4 regions of the Kitasatospora sp. NBC_01250 genome follow, and region 4 is predicted to be linked to each of the others. Evidence: riboswitches for the same ligand, from Rfam matches in the RefSeq annotation. Region 4 holds a riboswitch; each other region holds the start of a gene.
The links. Region 4 has a riboswitch for cyclic di-AMP ahead of OG500_RS27635 (C40 family peptidase). Riboswitches for the same ligand answer to the same signal wherever they lie in the genome.
Positions count from the first base shown of each region.

Region 1: another riboswitch for cyclic di-AMP. It lies ahead of OG500_RS08775 (glycoside hydrolase family 16 protein); the one in region 4 lies ahead of OG500_RS27635 (C40 family peptidase).
Region 2: another riboswitch for cyclic di-AMP. It lies ahead of OG500_RS06240 (LysM peptidoglycan-binding domain-containing protein); the one in region 4 lies ahead of OG500_RS27635 (C40 family peptidase).
Region 3: another riboswitch for cyclic di-AMP. It lies ahead of OG500_RS31180 (transglycosylase family protein); the one in region 4 lies ahead of OG500_RS27635 (C40 family peptidase).

Region 1 covers NZ_CP108476.1:2,157,151-2,164,031, reverse strand. The annotation lists gene OG500_RS08805 (TetR family transcriptional regulator) at 1-239, shown strand, start outside; gene OG500_RS08800 (MoaF-related domain-containing protein) at 438-773, opposite strand; gene OG500_RS08795 (DUF1059 domain-containing protein) at 963-1,157, shown strand; gene OG500_RS08790 (class I SAM-dependent methyltransferase) at 1,285-2,343, shown strand; gene OG500_RS08785 (helix-turn-helix transcriptional regulator) at 2,461-3,189, shown strand; gene OG500_RS08780 (ribonuclease domain-containing protein) at 3,279-3,671, opposite strand; cyclic di-AMP (ydaO/yuaA leader) riboswitch at 3,975-4,106, shown strand; gene OG500_RS08775 (glycoside hydrolase family 16 protein) at 4,110-5,309, shown strand; gene OG500_RS08770 (MFS transporter) at 5,306-6,838, opposite strand.
Region 2 covers NZ_CP108476.1:1,385,187-1,392,067, reverse strand. The annotation lists gene OG500_RS06250 (nSTAND1 domain-containing NTPase) at 1-1,185, opposite strand, end outside; gene OG500_RS06245 (MarR family winged helix-turn-helix transcriptional regulator) at 1,367-1,789, shown strand; gene OG500_RS06240 (LysM peptidoglycan-binding domain-containing protein) at 2,137-2,928, opposite strand; cyclic di-AMP (ydaO/yuaA leader) riboswitch at 2,934-3,059, opposite strand; gene OG500_RS06235 (serine hydrolase domain-containing protein) at 3,384-4,832, opposite strand; gene OG500_RS06230 (SAM-dependent methyltransferase) at 5,092-5,862, shown strand; gene OG500_RS06225 (carbohydrate kinase family protein) at 5,870-6,790, opposite strand.
Region 3 covers NZ_CP108476.1:7,354,079-7,360,959, reverse strand. The annotation lists gene OG500_RS31200 (helix-turn-helix domain-containing protein) at 1-786, opposite strand, end outside; gene OG500_RS31195 (ATP-binding protein) at 1,170-1,778, shown strand; gene OG500_RS31190 (DUF397 domain-containing protein) at 2,013-2,249, opposite strand; gene OG500_RS31185 (hypothetical protein) at 2,768-3,799, shown strand; cyclic di-AMP (ydaO/yuaA leader) riboswitch at 4,425-4,589, shown strand; gene OG500_RS31180 (transglycosylase family protein) at 4,597-5,760, shown strand; gene OG500_RS31175 (hypothetical protein) at 5,856-6,368, opposite strand; gene OG500_RS31170 (LacI family DNA-binding transcriptional regulator) at 6,452-6,881, opposite strand, start outside.
Region 4 covers NZ_CP108476.1:6,528,030-6,534,910, reverse strand. The annotation lists gene OG500_RS27650 (glycosyltransferase 87 family protein) at 1-693, shown strand, start outside; gene OG500_RS27645 (hypothetical protein) at 721-1,848, opposite strand; gene OG500_RS27640 (C40 family peptidase) at 1,905-2,945, opposite strand; gene OG500_RS27635 (C40 family peptidase) at 3,167-4,318, opposite strand; cyclic di-AMP (ydaO/yuaA leader) riboswitch at 4,322-4,472, opposite strand; gene OG500_RS27630 (C40 family peptidase) at 4,760-5,794, opposite strand; gene OG500_RS27625 (NYN domain-containing protein) at 5,976-6,881, opposite strand, start outside.

The DNA.
Region 1 (6,881 bases), 4.4 Mb from region 4:
ACCAGGACTCCGAGGACGCGCTGGTCCCGATCCTGGCCGAACGCTGCGGCGCGGGTGTCGACCCGCTGGAGGTGCGGCTGGTGGCGGCGGCCGCCACCGCCGCGATCCGGGTCGCGCTGGAGAGCTGGGCGGCGGCCCCGGAGCCGGCCGAGGGCCCGGCTGCGCCGGGCCCGCTCGCCGCGCGCTGCCTGCGCGAGCTCACGGCGGGGCTGCGGCTCTTCGACGGCGCCACGGGCTGAGACGGCGCCACGGGCCGAGGTGGGGCGACGGGCTGACGCGGCGTCCGCCGAGGCGGTGTCAGGCAGGCCGCGTCAGGCGGGCCGCGGAACGCGCACCGAGCGCTGCCGGCAACGGCTCCGGACGCAACCGGCCCCGCCGGAGGAGTCCGGCGGGGCCAGGTCGGCTCGGGTGTCGCGGGTGTCGCGGGTGTCGCGGGGTCAGGCCAGCGGCTCCAGCGTGCCGGTGTGCAGCTCGCCGACCCGGCCGCCCTCGCCCTCGTAGGTCCAGAAGGCGCGCACCGTCATCGTCACCAGGTCCATCACATGGCTGACCGTCAGGCCGCTGCGCTCGGTCCAGCTGACGAAGTAGACGTCGGGGGCGACCAGTGCGACGTGCAGTGACACGTCCTCCCACTGGCCGGCCGACTCGCCGAGCCCCTCCCAGCGAAGCCGCGTGCCGTCGGCCGAGTAGGCGTTGCGGAAGGCGGCGCCGTTGTCGACCTGGAAGAGGTACGTCCGGCCGGCGAAGCCGGGCAGGGCAGCGGTCTCGGTCATGCTGGTGGAGGTCCTCGTCTGTGATCCGGGGAGCTTGGCCGGGGCATTGGTGCGCTCCCAAAGCTATCCGACCCGCGGCATGGAGGGACAATGGTTCCGCGACACGCCCCGTGCCACCGCCCGCCGGTCCTCCGGCCAGCGGGTGGCCGGCCGACGGGTGGGGCACCGTGGCTGGTCGGGAGGTCGATCATGCGCAAGGTTGTCGACTGCCGGGAGTACCCGAGCGAGATGAACTGCACCCTGGCCATCTCCGGCGAGGAGGAGGAGGTCGTGCGCGCCGCCGCCGAACACGCGGTCTCGGTCCACGGCCACCAGGACACCCAGGAGCTGCGCGACCAGATCCGCGCCACGCTCAAGGACGAACTGGTCCTCCAGCACACCTGACAGCAGAGCTGACAGCACACCTGACAACAACACCCTCACCCCGTCCCGGGCCGTACGGAGAATCCCGTATGGCCCGGGACGGGTGCGCTCTGCTGGAGTGAGGGGGAGTGCCGAGGAGGTGGCCGCGATGGCGGTCGACGAGGACAAGGTGATGGAGTTCCTGGGCCGAGTGGTGTCCGACGGCGCCGCCGCGATGGCCGGGCTGTGCACCTCGCTGGGCGACCGGCTGGGCCTGTACAGCGCGATGGCCGGCGCCGGACCGATGACCGTGGCCCAGCTGGCCGAGCGCACCGGCCTGCACGAGCGCTACCTGCGCGAGTGGCTGGCCGCGCAGGTGGCCGGCGAGTACGTGGAGTACGACCCGGCGACCGACGGCTACCTGCTGCCCGACGAGCACGCCGCCGTGCTGGCCGACCCCGGTGCGCCGACCTACGCGGCCGGCTTCTTCACCATGATGCAGGCGCTCTACGGCACCGAGGACGTGCTGATGGAGGCGTTTCGGACCGGGCGAGGGGTGGGCTGGGAGGAGCACGGCGACGCGCTCTTCGCCGGGACCGCCAAGTTCTTCCGCCCGGGCTACGCGGGCGCCCTGGTCCCCGAGTGGATCCCCGCGATGAACGGCACCGAGCGCAAGCTGGCCGCCGGCGCCGAGGTCGCCGACGTGGGCTGCGGCTACGGCTGGTCCACCATGCTGATGGCCAAGGCCTACCCGGCCTCGCACTTCCACGGCTTCGACTTCCACCGGCCCTCGATCGAGGCGGCCAACGAGCTGGCCAAGGAGCAGGGGCTGGCCGACCGGGTCAGCTTCGAGGTGGCCGGTGCCCAGGACTTCCCCGGGGACGGCTACGACCTGATCACCTTCTTCGACTGCCTGCACGACATGGGCGACCCCGGCAGCGCGCTGCACCACGCCGAGCAGTCGCTGGCCCCCGACGGCGCCTGCATGATCGTCGAACCGAACGTCTCGGCCGACGTCCGGGCGAACGCCAACCCGATCGGCCGCGCCGTGGTCTCCGCCTCGGTCGCCATCTGCCTGCCCTCCGCGCTGGCCCAGCACGGGCCGCAGGCGATGGGCAACCACGCCGGTGAGGACGCGATGCGCCACCTCGCCGACGACGCCGGCCTGCACCACTGGAAGCTGGCCGCCGAGAGCCCGCTCAACCGCGTCTACGCCGCCAGCCGGTAGCCGACCGGTCACCGTTGCTCCTCTCCCACATGATCGCCTCGTTGGGCGGGCGGTCCGCAGCCGGGCTTGTCGGGGCCCGGCTTGACCCGGCCTCCCCGGTGGGCGCACGCTCGATGCGTGACTCCGTCCGGGGAGGCCGGCTTGCGGCGGATCTGCGCCGTGATCGACCTGCTGATCGACGCCGTCGACGAGGAGACCCTGCTGCCGGCGCTGTTTCCGGTGCTGCTCCGCGCCGTGCCGGGGGACAGCCTCACCTGGTCCACCCGCACCCCCACCGGGCGCCATCCGGTCACCCTGCCGCAGGCGCTGTTCAGCCCGCAGACGCTGGCCGCGTTCTTCCGGTACGCCCCGGCGGACCCGCTCTTCGTGCACACCAACGGCGGCAGCGGCGTCCCGCTGCGCCGCAGCGACCTGCAGTCCCGGACCGAGTACCACCGGCTGGGCACCTACGGCGAGGCGCTGGGCCCGGCCGGTGCGGAGTACCAGCTGGCGATGGCCTTCCCGGCCGGCTGGACGAGCGCCGGGCGGCGCACCGTGGCGCTGATCGTCAACCGGTCCGGCAGCGACTTCCCGGACGCCGACCTGGCCTCGGCCACCCTGCTGCGGGCCCGGCTCACCCACGCCCTGGAGCGGCTGGCACCCCCGCCGCGGGCGCCGGCCGCCGACCTCACCGCGCGCGAGGCCGCCGTGCTGGACCTGCTCGCGGACGGCCTGACGGACCAGCAGATCGGCCGCCGTCTCGCGGTCTCCACCCGCACCGTGGACAAGCACCTGGAACACGCCTACGCCAAGCTGCGGGTGCACAGCCGGGTGGCCGCCGCGGCGGCCTGGCGCGGCACCGGCTGAGCCCCGGTCCCCGCGTGCTTGCGGGGACCGGGGCTCAACGGGGGCTCGACGGGCTCAGACCCGCTTCGGGGTCCGCTTCAGCGCCGGTTTCAGCAGCTGAAGTCGATCAGCGAGAACGACTCGTAGTGGTCGGAGGTGTAGTAGTCCGACCCGTCCTCGCCGGTGATGATTCTGCGCGTGCCGCGGGTGGGCGCACCCGGCGTGACGACCGTGTACTCCTGGTAGTAGCCGTTCGGCTCGCTGGGCAGCACGCCCTCGCGGTTCTGGAAGGTCTCGCCGTCCTCGGAGTACGGGAACGGGCCGCCCTGGGCGATCAGGTTCAGCGTGTCGTCCGCCTGGCTCGGCAGCGCCGACTGGCAGATCGAGCCGCTGACGTCCGCGTGGGCGTCGGCGGCGAAGACGGCGGTGGGGGCCAGGGTGAGCATGCTCACGGTGACCACGGAGGCGGCACGCGACTTCAACGCGCGTAGAAGAGTCTGCATGGCAAGCAGTCTGGGGGAGCGTCAGGAAGTCTGGGAAGGTGCTGGGAGCACGCCAAGAGACTTTTCATGTCCATGTAACTGGATGGCGGTCCAGGTGATGCGATGGCGTCGCTTTCGGTGCTGGTGTGACAGGTGTGACTCGCCTGACATTGATGATGATCATGTCATCTGCCTACCCTGCTGGCGCCCGCCACCCAGCGGCGGGCCCAGCCCCCGGGACCGCCGAGTCCTGCCTGCCGGTGGCCGGCCCCGGAGCACCGCACCAGGCAGGAGCGGGGGACCCAGGTAGTGCCAGCCGTGCCCCGCCCGCCTGCGCCCGCAGGCCCACCAGGCACGCCCGGCTAGGGGTGAAGCCGCCACCGGAATCCGTCGGTGGCCGGGCCATCTTGCGGCCCGAACCCGACAGCTCACCTCGTAGGCGTCGCAAGAGGACTCCCCGTGATACCCACCTCCACCCCGCTGCGCCTCGGCGTCGTCGTCGGAGCGCTCGGCCTGCTCGCGGTGCCCGTCGTCGGCCAGGCCGATGCCTGGGCCCGTACGTCCGGCACCGCCGTGCCCCAGGTCACCCAGGACCGGCTGACCCCCGCCACGGCCACCGCCGGCGCCTCGACCACCGCCGCGCTCACCCTGCACGCCGCCTCCTGCTTCACCGCGAAGACGGTGGGGGTCGGGGTGCGCGACGCCGCCGGCAACAACCTGGACTTCCCCGGGAACCTCGGCAACCAGCAGATCTGCCCGAGCGGCCTTTCGCTGACCACCGGCGCGCGCAGCTTCCCGGCCGGTGCGTACCAGATCTTCGGCTTCTTCCAGGACCAGGCGGGTGCCTGGCACAACCTGACCACGCAGACCCTCACGGTCTCGGCGGCCGGCACCCCCACCTCCACCCCGGCCCCCGCCCCGACGCCCGCGCCTTCGCCGTCGCCGAGCACGCCGCCCGCCACCGGCGGCTCGCCGGTCGCCGGCAAGACGCTGACCTGGTCGGACGAGTTCAACGGCCCGCTGGACGCCACCAAGTGGAACGACAGCACCACCACCGCGTACAAGTACGGCACCCACAACCCGGACGACAACAAGCTCGACTGGCTCGACCCGTCCGACGTCTCGGTGGCGAACGGTGTGGCCACCTTCACCGCCCAGCCCTCCAGCCACACCCTGGAGAACGGCAAGCAGGCCTGGACCACCGGCCTGCTCACCACCGAGGGCACCCAGCAGGGCTTCAAGGTGAAGACCGGCGACTACGCCGAGGCCCGGGTGCAGATGCCCTCCGCGCCCGGCGCCTGGCCCGCGCTGTGGACCTGGGCGAACGGCGGCAGCGAGATCGACTCCTTCGAGTACCACCCGGACAACCCGAACCTGCTGGAGCTGACCAACCACGTCAACCCGGCGCACGACTACCTGACCGACGCCACCGACGTGAAGCCCGGCCAGTGGGTCACCATCGGCACCTACTACGGCGCCAACTCCGTCGACTGGTACGTGAACGGGGTCAAGGTCTACTCGGACAACACCGGCGTCGGGGCCAACTGGTCCGCCAACCTGATCCTCAACCTGTCGATCAGCGCCGGGCAGTACCACCCCGGCCCGAGCGGCTCCGCCCCGATCACCTTCGCGGCGGACTACGTGCGGGTCTACCGCTAGGCCTCGGCGCCGGCCTCCTGCCCCTGGACGGCGGAGAGCGGAGCGGCCAACTCCTCCAGGGAGAGCCGCTCCGCCCGGACGCCGATCGCCGCCTCCACCAGCCCGGCCGCCGCCATCAGCGAGGCGCCGATGCAGAAGGCGAGCGTGGTGTCGGCGGGCTTGCCGCTGTTCACCAGGCCGTTGAAGAGCAGCGGCCCGGTGATGCCGCCCAGCGCGGTGCCCACCGCGTAGAAGAACGCGATGCACAGCGCCCGCACCTCCAGCGGGAAGACCTCGCTCACCGTCAGGTAGGCGGCGCTCGCGCCGGCCGAGGCGAAGAACAGCACGCCCACCCAACAGGCCGTCATGGTGGTGGCGTTGAGCAGGCCCTGCTGGAAGAGCGCGGCCGTGCCGAAGAGCAGCACCCCCGACAGCAGGTAGGTCCCGGCGATCATCGGCTTGCGGCCCACGCTGTCGAAGAGGTGGCCGAGCAGCAGCGGGCCGCAGAAGTTGCCCACCGCGATCACCGCGAAGTAGTAACCGGTGTCGCCCTGCGGGACGTTGAAGAAGGTCGTCAGGATCACCGCGTAGCCGAAGGTGACCGAGTTGTAGAGGAAGGCCTGGCCGACGAAGAGCGCCAGGCCCAGGACGGTGCGCTTGGGGTAGCTGCGGAAGACCGTGCGGGCCACCGTGGTGAAGCTGACCGGTCCCTGCTCGCGCACCGTCACCCAGCCCTCGGGGGCCGGCAGCGGCTCGCCGGTCTGCTCGGTGACGGTCCGCTCGATCTCGTCGACCAGCTGGTCGGCCTCCTCGCCGCGCCCGTGGGTGAAGAGCCAGCGCGGGCTCTCCGGCACGTGCCGGCGCACCAGCAGGATCACCAGGCCCAGGGCCACGCCGATCGCGAAGGCCAGCCGCCAGCCGATGTCCGTGGCGAAGAGCGCGGTGTTCAGCAGCGCGATCGAGGCGAAGGCGCCGATCGCCGCGCCGACCCAGAAGCTGCCGTTGATGATCAGGTCGACCCGCCCGCGCACCCGGGCCGGGATCAGCTCGTCGATGGCCGAGTTGATCGCCGCGTACTCGCCGCCGATGCCGAAGCCGGTGAAGAAGCGGCAGAGGAAGAAGAACCACGCCGTCCAGGAGAACGCGGTGACGGCGGTCGCGGTGAGGTAGACCACGAGGGTGAGCATGAAGAGCTTCTTGCGGCCGAACCGGTCGGTGAGCCGGCCGAAGAAGAGCGCCCCGCAGCAGGCGCCCGCCACGTAGATGGCGGCTGCCCAGGTGGTGACCTGGCCGGTGCTGATCGCCAGCCCGCTGCCGTGCTCCGACAGCCGCCCGGCGACGTTGCCGACGATGGTGACCTCGAGGCCGTCCAGGATCCAGACCGTGCCCAGGCCGATCACGATCCGCCAGTGCCACCGCGACCAGGGCAGCCGGTCGAGCCGGGCGGGGACCTGGGTGCGGATCAGCCGCTCGGGGGCGGCGGCCGGCCCGGCGGGGACTGCTCCTGCGCCCCTCCCGGACCCGGCATCGGTGGTCGGCTCGTGCGGCATGGCGGCTCCCTTTCCAGGCCGGCGGGCGTCGGCTCCCCGCCCT
Region 2 (6,881 bases), 5.1 Mb from region 4:
GCCGGCCTCCGTCGCCGGGCGGGTGATCGCTTCGTGGAGTTCCGCGCTGGTCATCGGACCGAGCGCGAGCAGGCCGCGGGTGAAGACGGGGACCAGCTGCGGATGGTCGAGGCAGCGTCCGCAGAAGTCGGCGCGCACGCCCAGCACGACGAGGGTGGCCTCGGCCGCCGGCCGGTCGTCCGGGACGGTGGCGAGCTCGCAGAGGGCCTGGATGAAGGCGTGCCGCTCGGCGGGATCGGGGCAGAGGGTGAAGACCTCCTCGAACTGGTCCACGATCAGGGCCGGCCCGAGGGCCGGGGCAGCCGACTGCGCCGGGCGGGGCACGCCGGAGGGCGAGGGTGAAGGTGGAGTGGAGGGTGAGAGTTCCGGCTCGGCCATTGGTGTCGGCGGGGCTTCGGCGCTGGGCGGCGGAAGCGCGACGAGCCGGGGTGCGGCCTCGGCATCGGAGACTGACAAGGTGTCAAGAAGCTGACGCAGGACGGAGAGCGGTCGCGCACCCGGCGTGCAGACCAGGACACGGCGGGCCCCCGGGTGGGCGGACGGCAGGTCGCCGCGCTGGAGGGCGGGCAGCAGGCCGGCCCGCAGCAGGGAGGACTTGCCCGCGCCCGAGGGGGCGACCAGTGCGAGCGGTCCCCGTCCCGCGCGCTCGGCCAGCCGGTCGAGCAACGCGGCGAGGGCGTGGTCGCGCCCGGCGAACCAGTGGGCGTCCTGCGGGCCGAAGGCGGCCAGCCCGGGGTAGGGGCAGGGCAGGTCGAGTGCCGGTGGCACGGCGAGCGCGTGGCCGGCAGCGGTCGGCAGGGCACTGTCGGTGGCTGGCCCGCTTGACCCGGGCCCGGCCGGGCCGGCCCCCGTCGGCCCGGGCTCGGCGGCTTCGGTCAGCCGCAGCAGCGAACCGTCGGCGCGCAGCAGCTCGTCGCAGCGGCGCGCCAGGTCATGGCCCGCCGGCTTGCTGCCGTTCTCGATCTTGCTGAGGTAGCCCTTGCTGTAGTGCAGCAGGCGGGAGAGGGCACTGAGCGACAGTCCGCGCTCGGTGCGCAGCCGGCGCAGCTCGGCACCGAAGCACTCGTCCCGGGAGCGGGCGGCAGTCGGAGGATGGGCAGTCGGCCGGCCGTGAGCGGGCGCGGCGCCGGGCGCTTGGTCGGCAGTGGCCCGGGGAGCCCCGTCCGCCGGTGGAATCAGGTCCATGCGCACCCCGCGACGCCAGCCAGGCCGCGCTTGGCGACTTCTCGGATCTGTCGTCGACAGGTTACCGGCTGTGACCAGCCCGTCTGGCATGCTGTGATCTCGATCGGCGCGGGTCCAGTGGCGGCGCCAGTGGCACATATGTTGTAATACGCAACCACCATGGGAGAGGAAGAGGTCACGCGTGTCGGGTCGAGACGAGTCGATCGAGATCATCCAGCGCGAGCTGACCGCCTTCGCCCGGCGGGCCCGGCACAAGGCCTCGCAGCTGCACCCGGGGCTCTCCCTGGTGACGTACAGCATCCTCGACCTGATGAACGAGCGCGGTGGCTGCCGGGCGGCCGACCTGGCCGCGTACTTCATGCTCGACAAGTCGACCGTGAGCCGGCAGGTCGGCGCTCTGGAGAAGCTGGGGCTGCTCAGCCGCGAGGTGGATCCGGAGGATCACCGCGGGCAGATCCTGCGCCCCAGCGAGCAGGGGATGGCGCTGCTGCGGCACGCGTACGAGATGCGCCGGGAGTCGTTCACCGAGCGGTTCACGGAGTGGACCGACGAGGACGTCGCGCGGCTGGCGGGCTATCTGGTGCGGTACGGCGCGGCGGACTGACGCCGGATCGCACGGCGGGCCGGCGCCCGGCAGCTGACGAGCGGGGCGCAGCCCGTCGCTGCGACAGCGCGCCAACAGCCCGGCACACCAACAGCCGGCACACAAAAGGCCCGGCACACCAACAGCCCGGCACACAAAAGGCCCGGCACACCAACAGCCCGGCACACAAAAGGCCCGGCACACCAACAGCCCGGCACGCCGAAGGCCCAGCGAGCCAAGAGCCAGGCGCGCCAAAGCCGTCGGCCGGCCACAGGTGGGAAACCCGTGGCCGGCCGACGGCTGCGGACGATCCGCCGAGCGCTACCGCCCGATGGGGGCGGGCCGGCGGCCGTTGATCACCGGGGTGATCAGTACGCCTGGTGGGCCTGCCAGAAGACCCAGGCCTGGTTCGGGCTGCCGTAGGTCTGGTTCATGTACTGCAGCGCCCACTTGATCTGGGTGGCGGGGTTGGTCGCCCAGTCCGAGCCGGCCGAGGCCATCTTGTTGCCGGGCAGGGCCTGCGGCAGGCCGTAGGCACCGGAGCTCGGGTTGGTGGCGGTGACGTTCCAGCCGCTCTCGTGGGTGATGATCTGGTCGAACGACGCCAGCTGGTCGGCCGGGACGATCGAGGCGGCGAGCGCCTGCAGCGAGGCGACGCTGGCGTTGGCGCTCAGCGCCGGGGTGGCCGGAGCGGCCGCGGCAGCCGGAGCGGCGGGGGCAGCCGGAGCCGGGGCGGTGGCCGGAGCCTGGGCCGGGGCGGGGGTCTGCGCCGGGGCCTGGGCCTGGGCGTCGCCGAGCGCGAGGTGCTGGCCGGGGTAGATCACGTCCGGACCGTCGGCGAGCACCGACTTGTTCAGGTCGTAGAGCTTCTGCCAGCCGCCCTGCACGTTGTGGCTGGTGGCGATCTTGGACAGCCAGTCGCCGTCCTGCACGGTGTAGCCGGCGGGAGCCTGGGCGGCCGGGGCGGCGGCCGGAGCGGCGGCGGCCGACTCGTGCTGCGCGGTGTAGCCGTGCGAACCGGAGTGGATCGGCGTGGCGCTGGCGCCACCGGCGGTGATCATGGGCAGACCGGCGCCGGCGCCGACGATGACGGCGGTGGCGATCGCGCGCTTGATGGCGGCGCGGCTGGGCAGGCTGGGGCGACCGTTGACGGACAGCATGAAAAGCGTTTCCTCTCCCACGCCTGCGAGGTGAGCTGTCGGATTCGGGCTGGAGTTGCCCGGCCGCGCAATGCGCGGCTTCACCCCAAGCCCCGCCCGGAGCCTTGCTCCAGGTGGGGCGACTTACCTTGGGTCCCCCGCCCCTGCCGTGGTGCTTCAGTGCACAGTGCCCGTTCCATCCGGCGGCAGGATTCGGCGTTCCGGGGAGCGGGGTTCGTGTGGAGACGAACGGCATGCACCGTAGACAGGTCGAAGGTCCCATCTCAAGCCAGGAGGCGCTGTCACAGGGCAATGTGAGGTGTCTCATGCCGAAGCTGGAGGGGCGATAACGATTCGCATCGTTATCGCCCCGTGATATGAATTTTCGTCAGCCCGCACCGCGTCAGTCAGTCAGTCAGCCAGCCAGTCAGCCAGCCAGCGCCGCGTCAGCCGACGCCGAGCCCGCCCGCGCCGCGTCAGCCCGCGTGCCACCCCTGCGGGTCGACGTCGCCGGGCACCACCGCGGCCGGCTGGTAGGCGCCGCGGGTCAGCACGAAGCCCGCCACGTCGAGGTGGCTGACCGAGCCGTCCTCGGCGCGCACCACGCGCAGCGGCTCGCCCGCGTAGTAGCCGTCGAGCCCGACCCAGCTGCCGTCCGGCTCGGGCAGGAAGCGGGAGGTGCGGGCGGGGCCGCTCAGCGCGGTGAGCTCCAGGGCCCGGTCCGCCCGCAGGTGCAGGGCCAGCGCGGTGGGTCCCCAGTACCAGGGGCCGGTCAGTGCGAGCAGGTCGGGATCGGCGTCGGTGAACGGGCGCCAGGCGGTGGGCAGCAGCGGTTCGCGCTCGGCGACGATCCGGATCAGGTCGGGGGCCACCGTCCCGAGCCCGGAGCCGGCGGTGACATTGGTGAGGGTGATCGCTGCCACGTCGTCCTCGGGGCTGAACCACAGGCCGGCCAGGAAGCCGGGCATCGAGCCGCCGTGGCCGACCAGCAGCCGCCCGTCCTGCCGGGACAGCTGCAGGCCCAGTCCGAAGCAGGAGGTCCAGTCGTCACGGTCCGGGCCGGCGGCGGGGCGGCGCATCTCGGCCAGCGTGGCGGGGGCCAGGACCTTCTCCGCGCCGCCCGGGAGCGTGCCGGCCAGGAAGGAGGCCCAGCGGGCGAGGTCGGCGGCGGTGGACCAGAGCTGCCCGGCCGGCGCCATCAGGCCGGTGTCGGTGAGCGGCTCGGGGAGCATCACGTCCGCCCACGGGTGCACGGCGAACCCGCCCGCGTGCGGGGCCTGCGGCAGCAGCGTGGTGCGGGTCAGGCCGAGCGGATCGAGCACCTCCTGGCGCAGCACCTCGCCCCACGGCAGCCGACGCACCTTGGCCACCAGCGCGCCGAGCAGCGCGTAGCCGGGGTTGGAGTAGTGGTGGCGCTCGCCGGCCGGGTGGCGGAACGGCTGCTCCTCCAGCAGGTTGCCCAGCTCCGGGCGGTGCGAGCCGTCGGTCCGCTCCCACCACGGGCCCGGCGTCTCGGCGGCCAGCCCGGCCGTGTGGCTGAGCAGTTCGCGGATCGTGGCCCGCCCGGCCGAGGTGCCCGGCAGGTGCTGCTCCAGCGGATCGGCCAGGTCGAGCAGGCCCTCGTCGCGCAGGCGCAGCACCAGCACCGCGGCGAAGGACTTGGTGATCGAGCCGATCCGGTACTGCGTGTTCTCGTCCGGCGCGTGGCCCTCGATCATGCTCCGGCCACCGCTCCAGACCCGGTGGCCGCCGCGCGCCACCAGGCCGACCAGCGAGGGCGTCCGGCCCTGTGCCTGTCCGACGGCGAGGCGGTGCAGCAGGGCCCGGCGCGTCTCGGGCAGCAGCTCGTCCGCGGCCACGGCAGGGATGGGCAACTCGTCGGCCCGTGCCTGGTTGATCGGCAACTCGCCCGACTGGTAGGTCATCTGATCTCACATTCGCAGCTGGGGGGCTGGAGAAGGTCGAACCGCTCGACCCTACCGGCGCCCGCCCCGCATGGCTCGGCAATAAGCGGGTCCGCCGGCGGGCGGGGCGGGCTCCCTTCGAGCGTCCCCGGCAACGACGCCCGGGAACCCCCGCCGACCAGCCCGGATTCTGCGGCCCGCTATGCTGCCCCCGGCCGCGCGACCACGGGCCGCAGGATCAGAGGGGGAGACGGTGCACCAGTCCGGACACGACAGCGACATGACGCGGCTTCAGACGGACCGCCCGCACCCCGCGCGCATCTACGACTACTGGCTCGGCGGCAAGGACAACTTCCCGCCGGACCGTCAGGCGGCCGAGCACGCGATCAGCGCCTCGGCGGACATACCCGCGGCGGCCCGCGAGAACCGGGCCTTCCTGCGGCGGGCGGTGCGGCTGGCGGCCGAGGCCGGCATCCGGCAGTTCATCGACATCGGCGCCGGCCTGCCCTCGCCCGGCAACGTGCACGAGGTGGTGCAGACCGTCGCCCCCGACGCCCGGGTGGTGTACGTCGACAACGACCCGATCGTGCTCACCCACGGGCGCGCGCTGCTGGCCGACAACCGCAGCACCACGGTGCTGACCGGGGACGTCCGGGAGCTGGACGAGCTCTTCGAACGCCCGGAGCTGCGCACCCTGGTGGACTTCTCGCAGCCGGTGGCCGTGCTGCTGCTGGCGCTGCTGCACTTCGTCAGCGACGAGCAGGCGCGGCACGCGGTGGACCAGGTGCGCGAGCGGGTGGCGCCGGGCAGCTACCTGCTGCTCTCGCACAGCACCCACGAGGGCAATCCCGAGCGCGCCGCCGAGGTGGCCAAGACCTGGGACAAGACCGCCTCGGGCATTCGGCTGCGCGGTCGCGAGGAGGTGACCGGGCTCTTCGACGGCTGGGAGCTGCTGGAGCCCGGTGTCGAATTCGTGCCGCTCTGGCGCCCGGACGCCGCCACCGAGGCCACCACCCGCTGGATGTACGCGGGGGTCGGCCGCAAGGCCTGACCGGTGCTCAGGACAGTGCCGCGGCCAGCTCGCGGTGGTCGGGCGGATTGGCCCCGGCGCGGGAGACCGTGACGGCCGCCGCCGCACCGGCGTGCCGCAGCACGGCGGCCAGCGTCGCCCCGGTGAGGCTGCGCAGCGAAGCGCGGGCGGCGGCGCCGAGCAGGGCGCGGGCGGCGAGCGCGTCCAGCGTCGCGGACATGAAGGAGTCGCCGGCACCGACCGTGTCCACCACCTCGGCCGCCGTGGCCGGACCCTCGGCCCGCGCGTCGCGGGTGACGGCGAGGGCGCCCGCGCCGCCCCTGGTCACCAGCACCAGGGCCGGGCCGAGGGTGAGCCAGTGCGCGGCGGCCTGCTCGGGGGAGCGGCCCGGGTAGAGCCACTGGAGGTCCTCGTCGCTGGCCTTGACCAGGTCGCTGAGCGCCACGCAGCGCTCCACCCGGGCGCGCACCTCGGTGGGCGAGGAGAGCAGGGCCGGGCGGATGTTGGGGTCGTAGCTGACCGTCGCGCCCGCGCGCAGCCCGGCGACCAGGGCGGCGGTGGCCTCGGCGCCGGGTGCGAGCAGCGCGGCGAGCGAGCCGAAGTGCACATGCGGGGCCGTGACGGCCAGGGCCGTGGGGGCGAGCGACCAGTGGATGTCGAAGGTGTAGTCGGCCCGCCCCCGGTCGTCCAGCGTGACGATCGCGCTCGGGGTGGCGGCCGGCGGCCGTCCGTCGGTGAGCAGCTCGACGCCGGCCGAGCGCAGGTGGGCGGTGATCAGCTCGCCGAGCCGGTCGGTGCCCAGCTGGGTGAGCAGCGCGGTAGGGTGCCCGAGCCGGCCCAGGCCGTAGGCGACGTTGGCCGGGCTGCCGCCGGGGTGTGTGACATCGGGCCGGCCGGGGGTGCGGACGATGTCCGCGACGCACTCACCGATGACGAGGAAGTCGGTCATCCTGCTCAGGCTCCCGGGCTGGTCGTGACGGGGGTACCCATCTTCGCGGGCCGGCGGGCGGCGCGGAACACCCGGGGGTCGCGGCGGGCCG
Region 3 (6,881 bases), 830 kb from region 4:
CTGCACGTAGGCGTCGACGTCGTCGCGCTTGTCCAGGTAGAGCGCGCTGGTCAGTTGCTCCAGGTAGACCACGTCGGCCAGGTCCTGTTCAGGAAAGCGCAGGATGCTGAAGGCGCCGCTCTCGCCGGCGTGCGCGCCGAACCGGAACGGCATCACCTGGATCACCACGTTGGGCTGCTCGGCGACGTCGATCAGGTACTGCAGCTGACCGCGCATCACCTTGGGGCCGCCGACCGGACGGCGCAGCGCCGCCTCGTCGATCACGGCCCACAGGCGCGGCCCCTGACCCTCCGTCAGGAGCTTCTGGCGGCGCAGCCGCAGGCCGACCAGGCGCTCGATCTCCTCGTCGCTCAGCACTGGCCGGCTCTGCCCGAAGACCGCCCTGGCGTACTCCTCGGACTGCAGCAGGCCGGGGATGAACTGCACCTCGTAGGTGCGGATGAGCGAGGCGGCCTCCTCCAGGCCCACGTAGGTCTGGAACCAGCCCGGCAGCACGTCGCTGAAACTGTGCCACCAGCCGGACTTGTTGGCCTCCCGGACCAGGCCGAGCAGCGACTCGCGCTCCTCCCCGTCGGTCACCCCGTAGAGGCTCAGCAGATCCGCGACGTCGCGCTCCTTGAAGCTGACCCGACCCAGCTCCATGCGACTGATCTTGGACTCGGAGGCGCGGATGGCGTAGCCCGCGTCCTCGCGCGTGATGTTGCGGCTCTCGCGCAGTCGGCGCAGCTGGGAGCCCAGGAGGATCCGGCGCACCATGGATCCGCCGCCTGGCTGCACTGTGGTCATGCCGTGGGAACCTCCGCGTCGGGAAAACAGCGCACAGTCTGCCATCACTTGGCCGCTCACAGTGCCTGTAGTGGCAGAAGGATCTATCAATTTTGCATCGGCACGTCCATCAGCACGTCCATTGGCACGTTCCGCTGCACGTGCATCCGGTGTCTGCATATGCCAATAGTGCGACTGCACGTGAATCGACTCTTGCATCTGCCGTGAGCGCAGAGCACGATGGTGCACGTGCAGTTGCACGCCCCTGGACATTCCCCGCGGGCTTCGTTGTCGACCGTGCACGCCGGGTCGGGGCGAGGACGAAGCGGCCGAGCGAGTCGGAGGTGACCGGCATGACCCCGCCGGGTCCAGCCGTGTCTGCCCCCTTATGGGAGGAGCTCTTCATGGGCACCGGTGCGGCCCTGGCCGTCGATCCTGACGTCGTGACGTGTACCCTCGCTCCCCGCTATGACGCGGTGAAGACTGCCCGCGACTTCACCAGAACCACTCTGCAGCGCTGGGGACTCGGCGATCTCTTCGACGATGTGGCCCTGGTGGCCTCGGAGTTGGTGACCAACGCACTCCGGCACGCGATCGGCGAGCCCACCGCGGCGAGCCTGCCGGGCGCCAAGGGCTGTCCCGGTGGCCTCTCCGCGATCCCGGCCCAGCCGGGCGCCGGACGCTGCACCGAGGGACAGCCGGCCGAGGGACGGCTGCCGATCCGGATCAGCCTGGTCCACCGGGGTTCCCAACTGGTGTGTGCCGTCAGTGATCCGAGCATCGCCGGACCGGTCACCCGGGAGGCGGACTTCGTCGCCGAGTCGGGGCGCGGGCTGCACCTGGTGGACTCCTTCAGCCACTCCTGGGGCTGGCACCCGCTGGCCTCCGGCTCCGGCAAGGTGGTCTGGGCGGTCTTCCAGGCCGACGGACCGTCAGTCGACCTCGCCAGCGCGATCGCTGACTCCATATCAGCCCCGGCCACGACGGCCGGACGCCACCGCCGCTCCGCCTAGGACCCCGCAGGACGCGCCGACCGGCCGCCCCGGGGTCGAACACCGCCCCGGGGTCCCGCCTGTCCACGACGCCCCGCCGGAACGGATCACCACACCGGCTCCCCCTCGGCACCACTGCGGCCGCACGCCTTCAGCCGTGCGCCAACTCCCCAGCAGCGCAACGCCGAACGCCGTCGCGGCCCCTGCTCCCACGACGGCGCGAACCAGCCTGCCCCACCCGGCCCGATCGGCCACTCAGGCCACCAGGTGGTCGAACTCCCCGTCCTTGGCACCCAGCAGCATCGCCGCTATCTCGTCGCGGGTGTAGATGAGCGCCGGGCCGTCCGGGAAGCGTGAGTTGCGCATCGCGACCGCGCCGTCCGGAAGGGCGGCGAACTCCACGCAGTTCCCCTTGGAGTTGCTGTGCTGACTCTTCTGCCAGACCACGCCATCGAGGTCCGCAGCAGCCATGCCGTTGTACGTGTGGTGCATAGAAATCTCCCAAGAGCCTGGAGTGCTCGTACTGCTCGGCGCCCAACCGATCCGGCCGCCGGCCGCCTCCGGCTCGTACGGGCAGGGCGGATGCCTTACTACTCGTAATGATAACGCTAATGCACGTGCATCGGCATGTGATTTTGCGCGTGCAGCCGCCTGTACGGGAGGTGACCAAACCGCCTCCTGGCGGGCCCATCGGATGTCCCGATCCGGACATATGACAGCAAATCAGCAGACTGACCGTGACCCCGCGTCTGAAGGACGGCCGGAGAGGCTGACCGGTTCGACCATTGACACGGGGGTTCGATTGATCAACTTCGCAGCCGATTCCTCACACTCCGTCACATTGATCGAAGTGGGCTGGCGATTTGTCAGTGATTACCCGGAAATGCCCGCCCGCCGACCGGGCGCACCGGCCAGGCGGCGGCTGCTGATATTCCGGTGGATATGCGACAGACGTGCGGTAACGGCAGCCGAATGCCGGATGGTCCGGCGCATGTCCTACGATCTCCGCCATGAGCACTGCAGCCATCCCGGGCGCGCCACTACCCGTCCGCACGCCAGGCTCCCGCGCGCGGGGGCGCCATCGTCGACCCGAACGGCCTGAGCTGCCGGTCGGCGCCCCGGCCCTCGTGCTCGCCGTCCCGGCCGAGGCGACGCCGCAGGCGGTCGCGGTGGTGGACGAACTGCTCTCGATCCTCCGCGGCGAGCAGCCCGGAATCCTGGCGGCGGCCGGCTGGCTGCCCACCGCGCCGTCCCCGGCGCCCGAGGCCGGCGCCACCGCCTCCGCCGCGGCCGATGCTGACGTCGACTCCGGCGCCGCCGACACCGGCGCGGCGGCCGGCACCGAGGCCGAGGCCGCCGAGCAGGCGGCCGAGGCGAGCCCGGCCCCGGCGGTCCAGCAGGTCGACACGGTCGAGAGCCTGGTCGCCGGCGCACTGGCGGCCGGAATGCCGGCCCCGGTGCTGGTGCCGCTGCTGCCCGGCCCGCACGGCTACCTGACGGAGCTGCACGCCCTGGCCGCGCGGACCGGCGCCCAGGTGACCGACGTGCTCGGCCCCCACCCGCTGCTCGCCGAGGCCGTCCACGTGCGCCTCTCCGAGGCCGGCCTGGCCCGCGCCGACCGCGCGCGGCTGTTCGCGATCGCCACCGCCGCCGACGGCGTGGTGCTCACCACGGTCGGCGGCGAGGACGCCGCGGCGGCGGCCGGGATCACCGGCGTGCTGCTCGCCGCCCGCCTGGCGGTGCCCGTGGTGGCCGCGGCCCTGGACGTGCCCGGCGCGGTGGCCGGTGCCGTCGAGCACCTGCGGGCCACCGGCTCCCAGCGCCCGGCGCTGGCCCCGCTGGTGATCGGCCCCGAGGCCCCCGAGGACCTGCTGCTCGCGGCGTGCGAGGAGACCGGCTGTCCGAGCGCGGCCGCACTCGGCGCCTACCCGACCCTCGGTCAGCTGATCGCCTCGGCCTACCTGGCCGCGCTGCCCGAGCCGGTGGCCGAGCCGCTGCCGACCGAGGAGCTGCTCACCGAGGAGCCCGTCGCCGGCGAGTGACCCCCTGACCAACGGCCCTGCCGGCCCGCTGATGGCCCCGCTCCCGCCCAGGAGCGGGGCCATCGGCATGTCCGGAGCACGGTTCGTCGGCCGGTCGGTCAGGGCGCCCCGGAGGTCCGTTGACGGGCCGATGGCGCACATGTGGTGAATTGGTGACGATTCAGTGTCCAGTCGGGAAGTGGTGGACAGGACCACCCCGCCGACCGATTGGTCGGCGTCGCGAGCTGACGCGATGACAGAAGGGGTAAATCGGACATTCGGTCGATGTCGACCAGTGCGCCGGACCGGGCCGTTCGCCCCGCCGACAGCCGGTCAGGGCGCTCCGGTCCGATCGGCCACCCCCTTGATCACCAAGGCCGAAAACGGACAGCCCATCAGCATCACCAACCCTGAGCCCACGGCACATCCCGTTTCCCGCAGGCACATTGCACGCCCCGGCCGGACCCCTCCCCCGACGCCCTCTCAGGTCCGCCGCCGGGGCGATCTTGAAGGTTCCATGGTGGGCCTGTGACGGCCATCACAGCTGTTTGCGGATTCAACTTATCTCTGTCTAACGTGCTCCCCGTTCGTGGTCACACGGACCCAGCACAGCCGGACGCCGAGTCCTGCCACCGGATGCGCTGGCAGCGCGAAAACGCACCACGGCAGGAGCGGGGGAACCAGGTAAGCCGCCCCGGCACCCGGTCTTCGGACCGAGTGACCGGAGCTAGGGGTGAAGCCGCGCAGCAGCGCGGCCGGGCAACTCCAGTCCGAATCCGACAGCTCACCTCGTAGGCGTAGGAGAGGAACGCGTCTTCATGCTGCCCACCACTGGCACGACCCGTCCGTCCCGCACCGCTCGCCGAGCGATCGCCGCCACCGGCCTGCTCGGTCTCGGCCTCGCCCTGCCGTGCATCACGGCCACCACCGCCTCCGCGGCGCCCGTCTCCACCTGGGACAAGGTCGCCCAGTGCGAGAGCAGCGGCGACTGGAGCATCAACACCGGCAACGGCTACTACGGCGGCCTGCAGTTCAGCGCCTCCACCTGGGCCGCCTACGGCGGCACCCAGTACGCCCCGCAGGCCGACCAGGCCACCAAGGACCAGCAGATCGCCGTCGCCGAGAAGGTCCTCGCCGACCAGGGCCCCGGCGCCTGGCCGGTCTGCTCCGTCCAGGCGGGCCTGACCCAGGGCGGCGCCCCCGCCGCCGTGAACCCCGGCGCCCCCGCCACCAGCGCCCCGGCCCAGCCGAGCGCCCCGGCCCAGAGCGCCCCGCAGTCCTCGCAGTCCTCGCAGAGCGGCAGCCAGGGCCACTGGAACCACCAGTGGAACGGCACCAAGAACTCCGGCGGCCAGACCTACACCGTGGCGCGCGGCGACTGGCTCTCCACCATCGCGCAGAGCCACCACGTGGCCGGCGGCTGGCAGAAGCTGTACGAGCTCAACAAGTCGGTCCTGACCGCCGGTCCTGACACGCTCTACCCGGGCCAGCAGCTGAGCCTGGGCGGCTCGGCCAGCGCCGCCCCGAGCAGCGACAGCGCCCCGGCCGCCAGCACCCCGGCGCCGGCCGTCAACGCCCAGACCACCGCCTCCACCACCGCCGCCACCCCGGCGCCCGCCTCCGGCGCGATGGCCACCGCCGTCGCCTTCGCGGAGTCGAAGGTCGGTCAGGCCTACATCTACGGCGGCACCGGCAACGGTGGCTGGGACTGCTCCGGCCTGACCCAGGCCGCGATGGCCTCGGCGGGCATCTCCATCCCGCGGGTGGCCGCCGACCAGGCCGCCGCCAGCACCCCGGTGTCGATGAACAGCCTGCAGCCGGGCGACCTGCTGTTCTGGTCGAACAACGGCCAGAACTCGGGCGTCTACCACGTCGCCATCTACGTCGGCAACGGCCAGTTCGTCGAGGCCGCCAACCCGAGCGCGGGCGTGAAGTACGAGACCATCGCCAACTACGCCCCGGACTTCGCCGGCCGGGTCTGAACCTGGTGACACAGCGCTGAGCAGCCGCTGGACAGCACCGAGGGCCGCCTCTCCACTCTCCGGGAGGCGGCCCTCGGCCGTGCGGTGAACCGGCGTCACTGCGCCTTCGGCTGCCGGCGCCGGGTGAACCGGAGCAGCGCGACGAAGATCGCCGCGCCGATCAGCGCGCCGATCAGGCTGGCCCCGCGGAACCAGGGCGCGTTCACGTCCATCGTCCGCTGTCCCGCGTGCGCGCCGCTGCCGTCGCCGACCACCACGCCCAGCGTCCACAGCTTCGGCAGCGCGAGGACCAGGGCGACCGCCACCCAGGCCACCCAGGCCACCGAGACCTTCCAGGACCGGCTCCGGCGCAGCCCGAACCAGGCCACCAGGAGCGGCAGCAGGGTGCAGGTGACGCCGGTGAGCAGGCCGAAGAGCAGTCCGCTGGAGAGCCGGCCGTGCACGCTGTCGCCCACCTGCTGGGCCCACCAGCGCGGGATCGTGGCGGCCCACAGGAAGGAGAGGCCGATCAGCGCGGCCAGCGAGCAGCCGCCGAGCAGCAGTCGGCGCCGCCGGTCCGGGTGGACCGACGGCGCCGTGTCGTCGGGTCGCGGTGCGGTGGCTCCCATGCCTCGATGCCGGCACCGGTGGATCTTCGGCGCCCGTCGGGACGGGGCCGACGACTCCCCGCGGCTGCCGCTCGCCGTGGCGGCTACTCCCCGCGGTGCGGCCTGGCCCCGGTGGAGCCGCGCATCACCAGCTCCGGCTGGAACATGTACTCCACCCGCTGGGCCGACTCGCCGCCGACCTCCTCCAGCAGCGCGTCGACGGCTGCGGTGGCCATCGCCTCCACCGGCTGACGGATCGTGGTGAGCGGGGGCTCGGTGAAGGCGATCAGCGGCGAGTCGTCGAAGCCGACCACCGAGACGTCGCCGGGCACGCTCAGCCCGCGCTGGCGCACCGCGCGGATCGCGCCCAGCGCCATCAGATCGCTGCCGCAGATGATCGCGGTGCAGCCGCGGTCGAGCAGCACGCCGGCCGCCGCGTGGCCGCCCTCCACGCTGAACAGCGTGTGGTGCACCAGTTCCTCGATCTCCTGGTCGCCGGCGCCGAGCACCGAGCGCATGGCCGCGGTGAACCCC
Region 4 (6,881 bases):
GCGGGGATGAACGGGGCCTTCGAGTTCCTCACCTTCCAGGCCGACCGCGGCATCGAGGTGGAGTCGCTGGCGGCACTGCCGCTGCACTTCGCCAAGCTGTTCGGCGACTGGCAGGGCAAGACGATGATGCACTACGGCTCGGTGGAGTTCATCGGCACCGGCGTCGACGTGATCTCCAAGATCGCGCTCGGCGGCACCCTGGCCGGCTTCGCCTGGCTGCTCTACTGGCGGCTGCGGGCCCGGCGCTGGCAGCCGTCCACCACCTACGACGCTGCGCTCGCGGCCCTGCTGATCTTCACCGTTTCCAGCCGGGTGATCAGCCCGCAGTACATGGTGTGGCTGGTCGGCCTGGCGGCGGTCTGCCTGACCGTGCGGGGCAGCAGCCAGCGCCCGGTGGCCGTGATGATCCTGATCACGACGGTGCTGACCACCCTGGAGTTCCCGCTGAACTTCGGGCAGGTCGTCACCAGCTCCGGCATCGGCGTCACCATCATCAGCGCCCGCAACCTGCTGCTGCTGGCCGCCACGATCGTCTCCTGCCGCCGGCTGTGGCGCTCCACCCAGGCCCCGCAGGCCGCGGCGGCGCCCGCCGCGGCACCTCCCGCGCCCGCGGCCGAGCCGGAGCGCGGCTACCCGGTGCGCCCGGGGATCGCCTACGAGCAGAGCCTGCTGGACGACGTCCAGCGCGGCTGACCAGCACCGCCCGCGCGAGCGGCGGGGTCAGTTGTCCGGGCCGACCTGGCGCAGCACCTCGGCGATCCACCGCTTGGTGAACTCGGCCAGCCCGTAGCCGAGGTGCTCGCCGAACACGCTGTCCAGCTGCTGCTCGCGCCCTGCCCCCGGCCCGGCCGCGCCGACCGCCCGGTAGACGTCGACCAGGGTCTGCGGGCCGTGCTCGGTGGCGATCAGGTTGCAGGCCAGCCAGGAGAGCTCGTAGGCCTGCGCGATTCCGGCGGAGCCGGCCGAGAAGTCGGCGTCGGCGGGCAGCGCGGTGGGCAGCTTGCCGGCCGCCACGTCCTCGGTGAGCTCGGGGGCGATCTGCCGGGCGGTGCGGCCGGTGTTGAGGTAGCCGGTGTAGTCGGCCACGCCCTCGGAGAGCCAGAGCGGGGTCCAGGGGTGGGTGTCGGCCCGGGTCGCCACGTGGGTGCTCTCGTGGGTGAGCACGGCCTGCCGGCCGAAGGCGCTCAGTTGGCGGAACCCGTCGGGGTTGACCAGCACCCGGTCCGCGGGCGTGTGCAGCGGAGCGCCGGCCGCCGCGACGGTGACCGCGGCCATGTCCGAGTAGGTACGCGGATCGGCACCCAGCAGCTGGGTGAACTGGGCTTCCGTGGTGGGCAGTTGCAGCACCAGTCGGCCCGCCCAGGCATCTCCCCAGACCGCGCTGACGGCGGCCACGGCCTGGTCGGCCAGCGTGGCCAGCAGGGTCAGCTCCTCCGGCGCCGCGGGCCCCAGCACCACGCAGTGGGCGCCCCGCACCGGCGTCGGATCGCCCAGGTCCCAGGGCGCGACGGCGCTGCCGGGCGCCGCCGTCTCGCCGCTCACCGCGCCGTCGGCCAGCGCGATCCGGCGCTGGAGCACCACCGGGTCGTCGTCGAAGCCGGTCAGCCGGTAGGAGAGTTCGGCACTGACCGTCTCCGCGTCCCAGGAAGTGGGCCGGTAGTCCAGCTGGGCCAGCCGCAGCGGCGCCAGCTCGCCGGTGCGCAGCGCCTGGGCGTGCGCGGCGAGCAGCGGCGCCAGCCGTCCGGCCGGCAGGACCGCGGGCGTCCCGGCCCGGGCGGGCGCGGGTCTGGGCACCGAGAGCTGCACCAGCGCGCCGCCCACCAGCAGCAGCGCGGCACGGCGCGACACCCCGCCGCCCGCGAGGGGCCGGACGGGGCGGGGCTCGGCGGCGGACTCCGGGGCGGTCAGGGCCGCACCACCGCCGCGACCGGCATCGCGGCCACGCTCTCGTAACGCACCCGGGCGCCGGGGTAGGGCGCGTGGATCACCGTGCCGCCGCCGGCGTACATGCCGACGTGGTGCATGTCGTGGAAGAAGATCACCAGGTCTCCCGGTCGCGCCTCGGACAGGCTCACCCGCTGCCCCCCGAACGCCTGCGCCTGCGAGGTGCGCGGCAGGGTCACTCCGGCCTGCCGCCAGCTCCAGTACATCAGACCCGAGCAGTCGAACGCACCGGGCCCGGTGGATCCGTACACGTAGGGCGAGCCGAGCTTGCTCAGCGCCGCCGCCAGCGCCGCCGCCGCCCGGTCCGAGGAGGGCGGCTGGGTGCCCAGGTCGACCCGTTCCGCGGCGCGGGCCGCCCGCTCGTGCGCCTCCCGGTCGTCCTGCGCCTGCAACTGCGCCCGCTCGGTGGCGGTGAGGCTGCTCAGCAGCGCCTGCGCACTCTTCAGCCGCTGCTGCACCTGCTGCTTGGCCTCGGCCAGCGAGGTGCGCACGGTCTCCAGCTCGGCCAGCTTGCCGGTCGCCTCCGCCCGGCGCTGGTCCAGCCGGCGCTGCTGCTCCTGCACCTCGTGCAGGGTGGCGGCGCGCTGCTCGCCCACCTGGGCCAGGGTGCGGGCCTTGGCCAGGTAGCCGGCCGGGTCGCTGGAGAGCATCAGCTGCACGGTGGGGTCCATGCCGCCGGCGCGGTACTCGGCACCCGCGACGGTGGCCAGGTCCAGGCGCATCCGGTTCAGGGTGTCCTGTCCCCGGGCCACCTCCTGCTGCAGGGTGCCGGCCTCGGCCTGCAGCCGCTTGGCGGCCTCCTCCGCGGCGTTGGACTTCTCCGAGGCCTGCTCGGCCTCCGCGTAGAGCTGGTCGACCTGCGCCTTGACGTCCTTCTTGTCCGGTCCACCTGGAGCACCGTGCGCACTGGCCGTCATCGCCAGCACCGTGGTCGCGGCAGCGGTGACCGCCACCACCCGGGCGAATCGCCGCGCGGTGCCCGACGGGGGTGTACTCGCCATCGCTGACGACTCCTATCGCCGAGTGAGCCCGAAGAAGCCGCCGACGAACCGAGGGCTTCGCCGGAGCTGAGGTCCGAGCGCAGACGTTAGCGAGTCCGGGCGAGCGAGTCCAAACCCCTACCGATACGAATATTTGATCCCAATTCGGACAGCGGAACGGCCGTCCGACGCCGAAGGCCCGGTCTCCAGGAGGAGACCGGGCCTTCGGGGACGACGGTGCGTCAGGGGCGGATGATCGCCGCGATCGGCATCACCGTGGCCGACTCGTAGCGGACCACGGCGCCGGTGTGCGGGGCGTGGATCATCTGGCCGCCACCGACGTACATGCCCACGTGGTGCATGTCGCTGTAGAAGACCAGCAGGTCGCCGGGCTGGGCGTTGGCGATGTTGGTGCCCTCGTTGGTACCGGCCGAGGCCTGGTCCTGCGAGGTGCGCGGCAGCGAGACGCCGGCCTGCGCGTAGGCCCACTGCATCAGGCCCGAGCAGTCGAAGGAGCTCGGCCCGGCGGCACCGTAGACGTACGGCGAACCCAGCTTGCTGACGGCGGCGGCGATCGCGGCCTGCGCGGCCGAGCTGCCGGCACTCGGCGTGCTGGGGGCGGCCGTGGTGGAGCCGGTGCTCCCCAGGTCGGTGCGGGAGGAGCCGCGCGAGGCGGTCTGCGCGTCGGTCTGGGCCTTGGCAGCGGCGGCGGCCTTGGCCTGCGCGGCGGCCTGGTCGGCCGCCGCCTTGGCGTCGGCGGCAGCCTTGGCCTCGGCCGCGGCCATCGCCTGGCGCTGCTGCTCGGTCAGCGTGTTGAGCAGGTCCTGAGCCTGCTTCAGCTTGGCCTGGACGGCGTCCTTGGCGGTCTTCAGCTGCTGCGTGGTGGCATCCAGCTCGGCGAGCTTGCCCTGCGCCTCGGACTTGTCCTGGTCGAGCTTGCGCTGCTGCTCCTGGAGCTGCTTCAGCGTCTCGCTCTCGGTGCTGCTCATCTGGTTGAGCGAGCTGGCCTGGCTCAGGAAACCGTCCGGCTTGCTGGAGAGCATCAGCTGCACGGTCGGCGAGATGCCGTTGCTGGCGTACTGGTCGGCGGCCACCGAGGCCAGCCCGGACTGCAGGTTGGTCACCTGGTCCTGCTGCCGCGCCACCTCGTCCTGCAGGTCACTGACCTGCTTCTGCAGGGTCTGCTGCTTGGCCTGCGCGCCGTCGTACTGCTGGGAGGCCTGCTCCGCCTGGTTGTTGAGGTCGTCGACCTGGGACTTGACCTGGTCGAGCGAGGGCGCCGGGTCGGCGTGCGCCGCCCCCTGCGCGGAGAGCGCCACGGCGGTCGCGGCGGCAGCGGTCAGGATCGACGCGCGAGTACGGCCGACGGGCTTGGGACGACGATGGGACGCCACGAATCCTTCTTCCTCCGACCGCCTACCGGGTGAGCTGACGGGTTCGGGCTGGAAGAGATGCCCTACGACGCCTCACCGGCCTGACGGCCGACCTGGCGCCGATTCACCCCGAGGAACATGGTTCCCCGGCTCCGGTCCGCAGCTCCCCGGTGAGGGGGTCCCCGTCGGGCAGTCAACTGCCCGTGCTGCTTTCCAGACTCGGCGGTAACCCCCGCTGCCACCCGGGTCGGGTGATCACCATCGCGGTGGTCTGATGAGCGACCCTAGTAACAACTCTGTGATCCGTTCAAATCCTTGTCAGAAAAAACGCCTAACTTTGACTCTGGGTGCTATGGAGATCACCCGCGCGTGATCATGCCGGATACGAACAGGTGGCCCCCGTCACACCGCACGAGTGACGGGGGCTCAGCGGCGGTCGGCGCGCGCCGGGGCGACGGCGGGTCAGACCCGGCGGATGATGAAGGACTCGCCCATCGTGGTCGGGTCGGCGATCCGCACCACGTCACCGGTGTGCGGCGCGTGCACCATCTTGCCGTTGCCGATGTACATGCCCACGTGGTGCCGGTCGCCGCCGAAGATGATCAGGTCGCCCGGCTGCGCCTGGGACAGGCTCGGCACCGCGGTGCCCACCGTGGCCTGCTCCTGCGAGGTGCGCGGCAGCGAGACGCCGGCCTGCGCGTAGGCCCACTGCATCAGGCCCGAGCAGTCGAAGGTGGTGGAGCCGGTGGCGCCCCAGACGTAGGAGTCACCGAGCCGGCTGAGCGCCGCCTGCACCGCCTGGCCGGCGTAGCCGCCGGCCGCCGGGAGGTCGAGCGAGCCGAGGTCGGTGCGGGCGCTGCTGCGCGAGGCGCGGTCGGCGGCCTGCAGCGTGGCGCGGTCCGAGGCGCTCAGCGAGTTGAGCAGCTTCTGCGCCGCGGCCAGCTTGCTCTGCACGTCCGCCTTGGCCTGGTTCAGCTGCTGGGTGGCGCTGTCCAGCTGGGCCAGCGTGTCGGCGGCTTCCTTCTTCTCCTGGTCCAGCTTGCGCTGCTCGCCCTGGAGCGACTTGAGCGCGTCCGCCTCGGTGCTGGTCGCCACCTGCATGCTGGACGCCTGGTCCAGGTAGTTCTGCGGGTTGGAGTTGAGCATCAGCTGGACGGTGGGGTCGATCCCGCCGGTGCGGTACTGCTCCCCCGCCACCGTCGCGAGCCCGGACTGCAGCTGGGTCAGCTGGTCCTGGGTGCGGGCCACCTCGTCCTGCAGCTGGGAGGCCTGCTGGCGCAGCTGGTCGCCGCGCTCCTTGGCGCCGTCGTACTTCTCGGCGGCCGCTTCCTGCTGGTTGTTCAGGTCGTCGATCTGCGCCTTGACATCCTGGATGGACGGCTTGGGGTCTGCCCAGGCCCCGGTCTGCGAGGAGATCGCGACCGCGGTCGCCGCAGCGGCGGTGAGCACGGTGATCCGCGCGCGGCTCGACTGCTTGGGACGGCGATGGGACGCCAAGGGACCGCTCCTTCTTCTGCCGGCCTCACCCGATCGGATGAGTGACCGGAAAAATAGGTTTGACGCCAGACCCTAGTGAACATCACTTCCCCGCGCCACTCCCCTGCCGTCACGAACTACCCCTACGGGCAAGGATCTCACGCAACATTCACAGAACCGGTCTTGACCGACTGAGGGGTGGTCAGCCGCGGGAGAGGCGGTTCAGCAGCAGCACCGAGGCCACCGGGCGGGCACCGGCCTTGCGCACACCGTCCGCGACCTCACGGTCCGTCGAGACCACCACCACCGGCCGGCCCTGCGGCTCGGCCCGCACCAGCTGACGGATCAGCTCGTCCGCCGTCTGCCCGGTCCGGCTGAACCGCACCCGGACTCCGCGCGGCGGCGCCATGATCACCGGCACGTCCAGGTCCTGCCCGTCGAAGACGCAGGTCACCTCGGCCTGGGTGCGCTGGGCGAGCATCGCCAGGCCGCCCAGCAGGCGCAGTCGCTGCTTCTCCAGCGGCAGCGTCGGGTAGCCGGTCTTGGTCACGTTGTAGCCGTCCACCACCAGGTGGACCTGCGGGATGGCCAGCAACTGGTCCAGCAGCGCCGGGTCGTCCTCGGCCAGCCCGCGCCGGGCCACGTCGTGCGGCGAGGCCGAGCCCGGCACCACCGCGTCCACCAGGTCCGCCGGGTGCAGCGTGGTGATCGGCAGCGCCAGCTCGCGCTGCAGGCCCTGGGCCGATTGCAGCACCGTGTCGAGCAGCAGCCGCAGCCGCATGTCCTCCACGCTGCGCCCCTCGCGGGCCGAGCGGCGGCTGGCCTCCAGCGCGCTCTCCAGCTCGGCCACCCGGTGCCGCAGGCGCCGGCTCTCGCTCTCGGCCACCCCGCGCTCGGTGCCGGCCGCGGCCGCAGCGGCGGCCAGCTCGGCCTGCAGCTTGCGGGCCTCGGCCTGCGCCCGGCGGGTGTCGCTCTCCAGGCTGCGCACCTTCTTGCGCAGCGACTCCGCCTCCTTGCGGATGCCCTCGGAGTCCGCGCGCTGGCGCTCCAGATCGGCCCGGGCCGCGGCACGGGTGGCGGCCAGCTCCTCCTGGAGCTTCTCCACCAG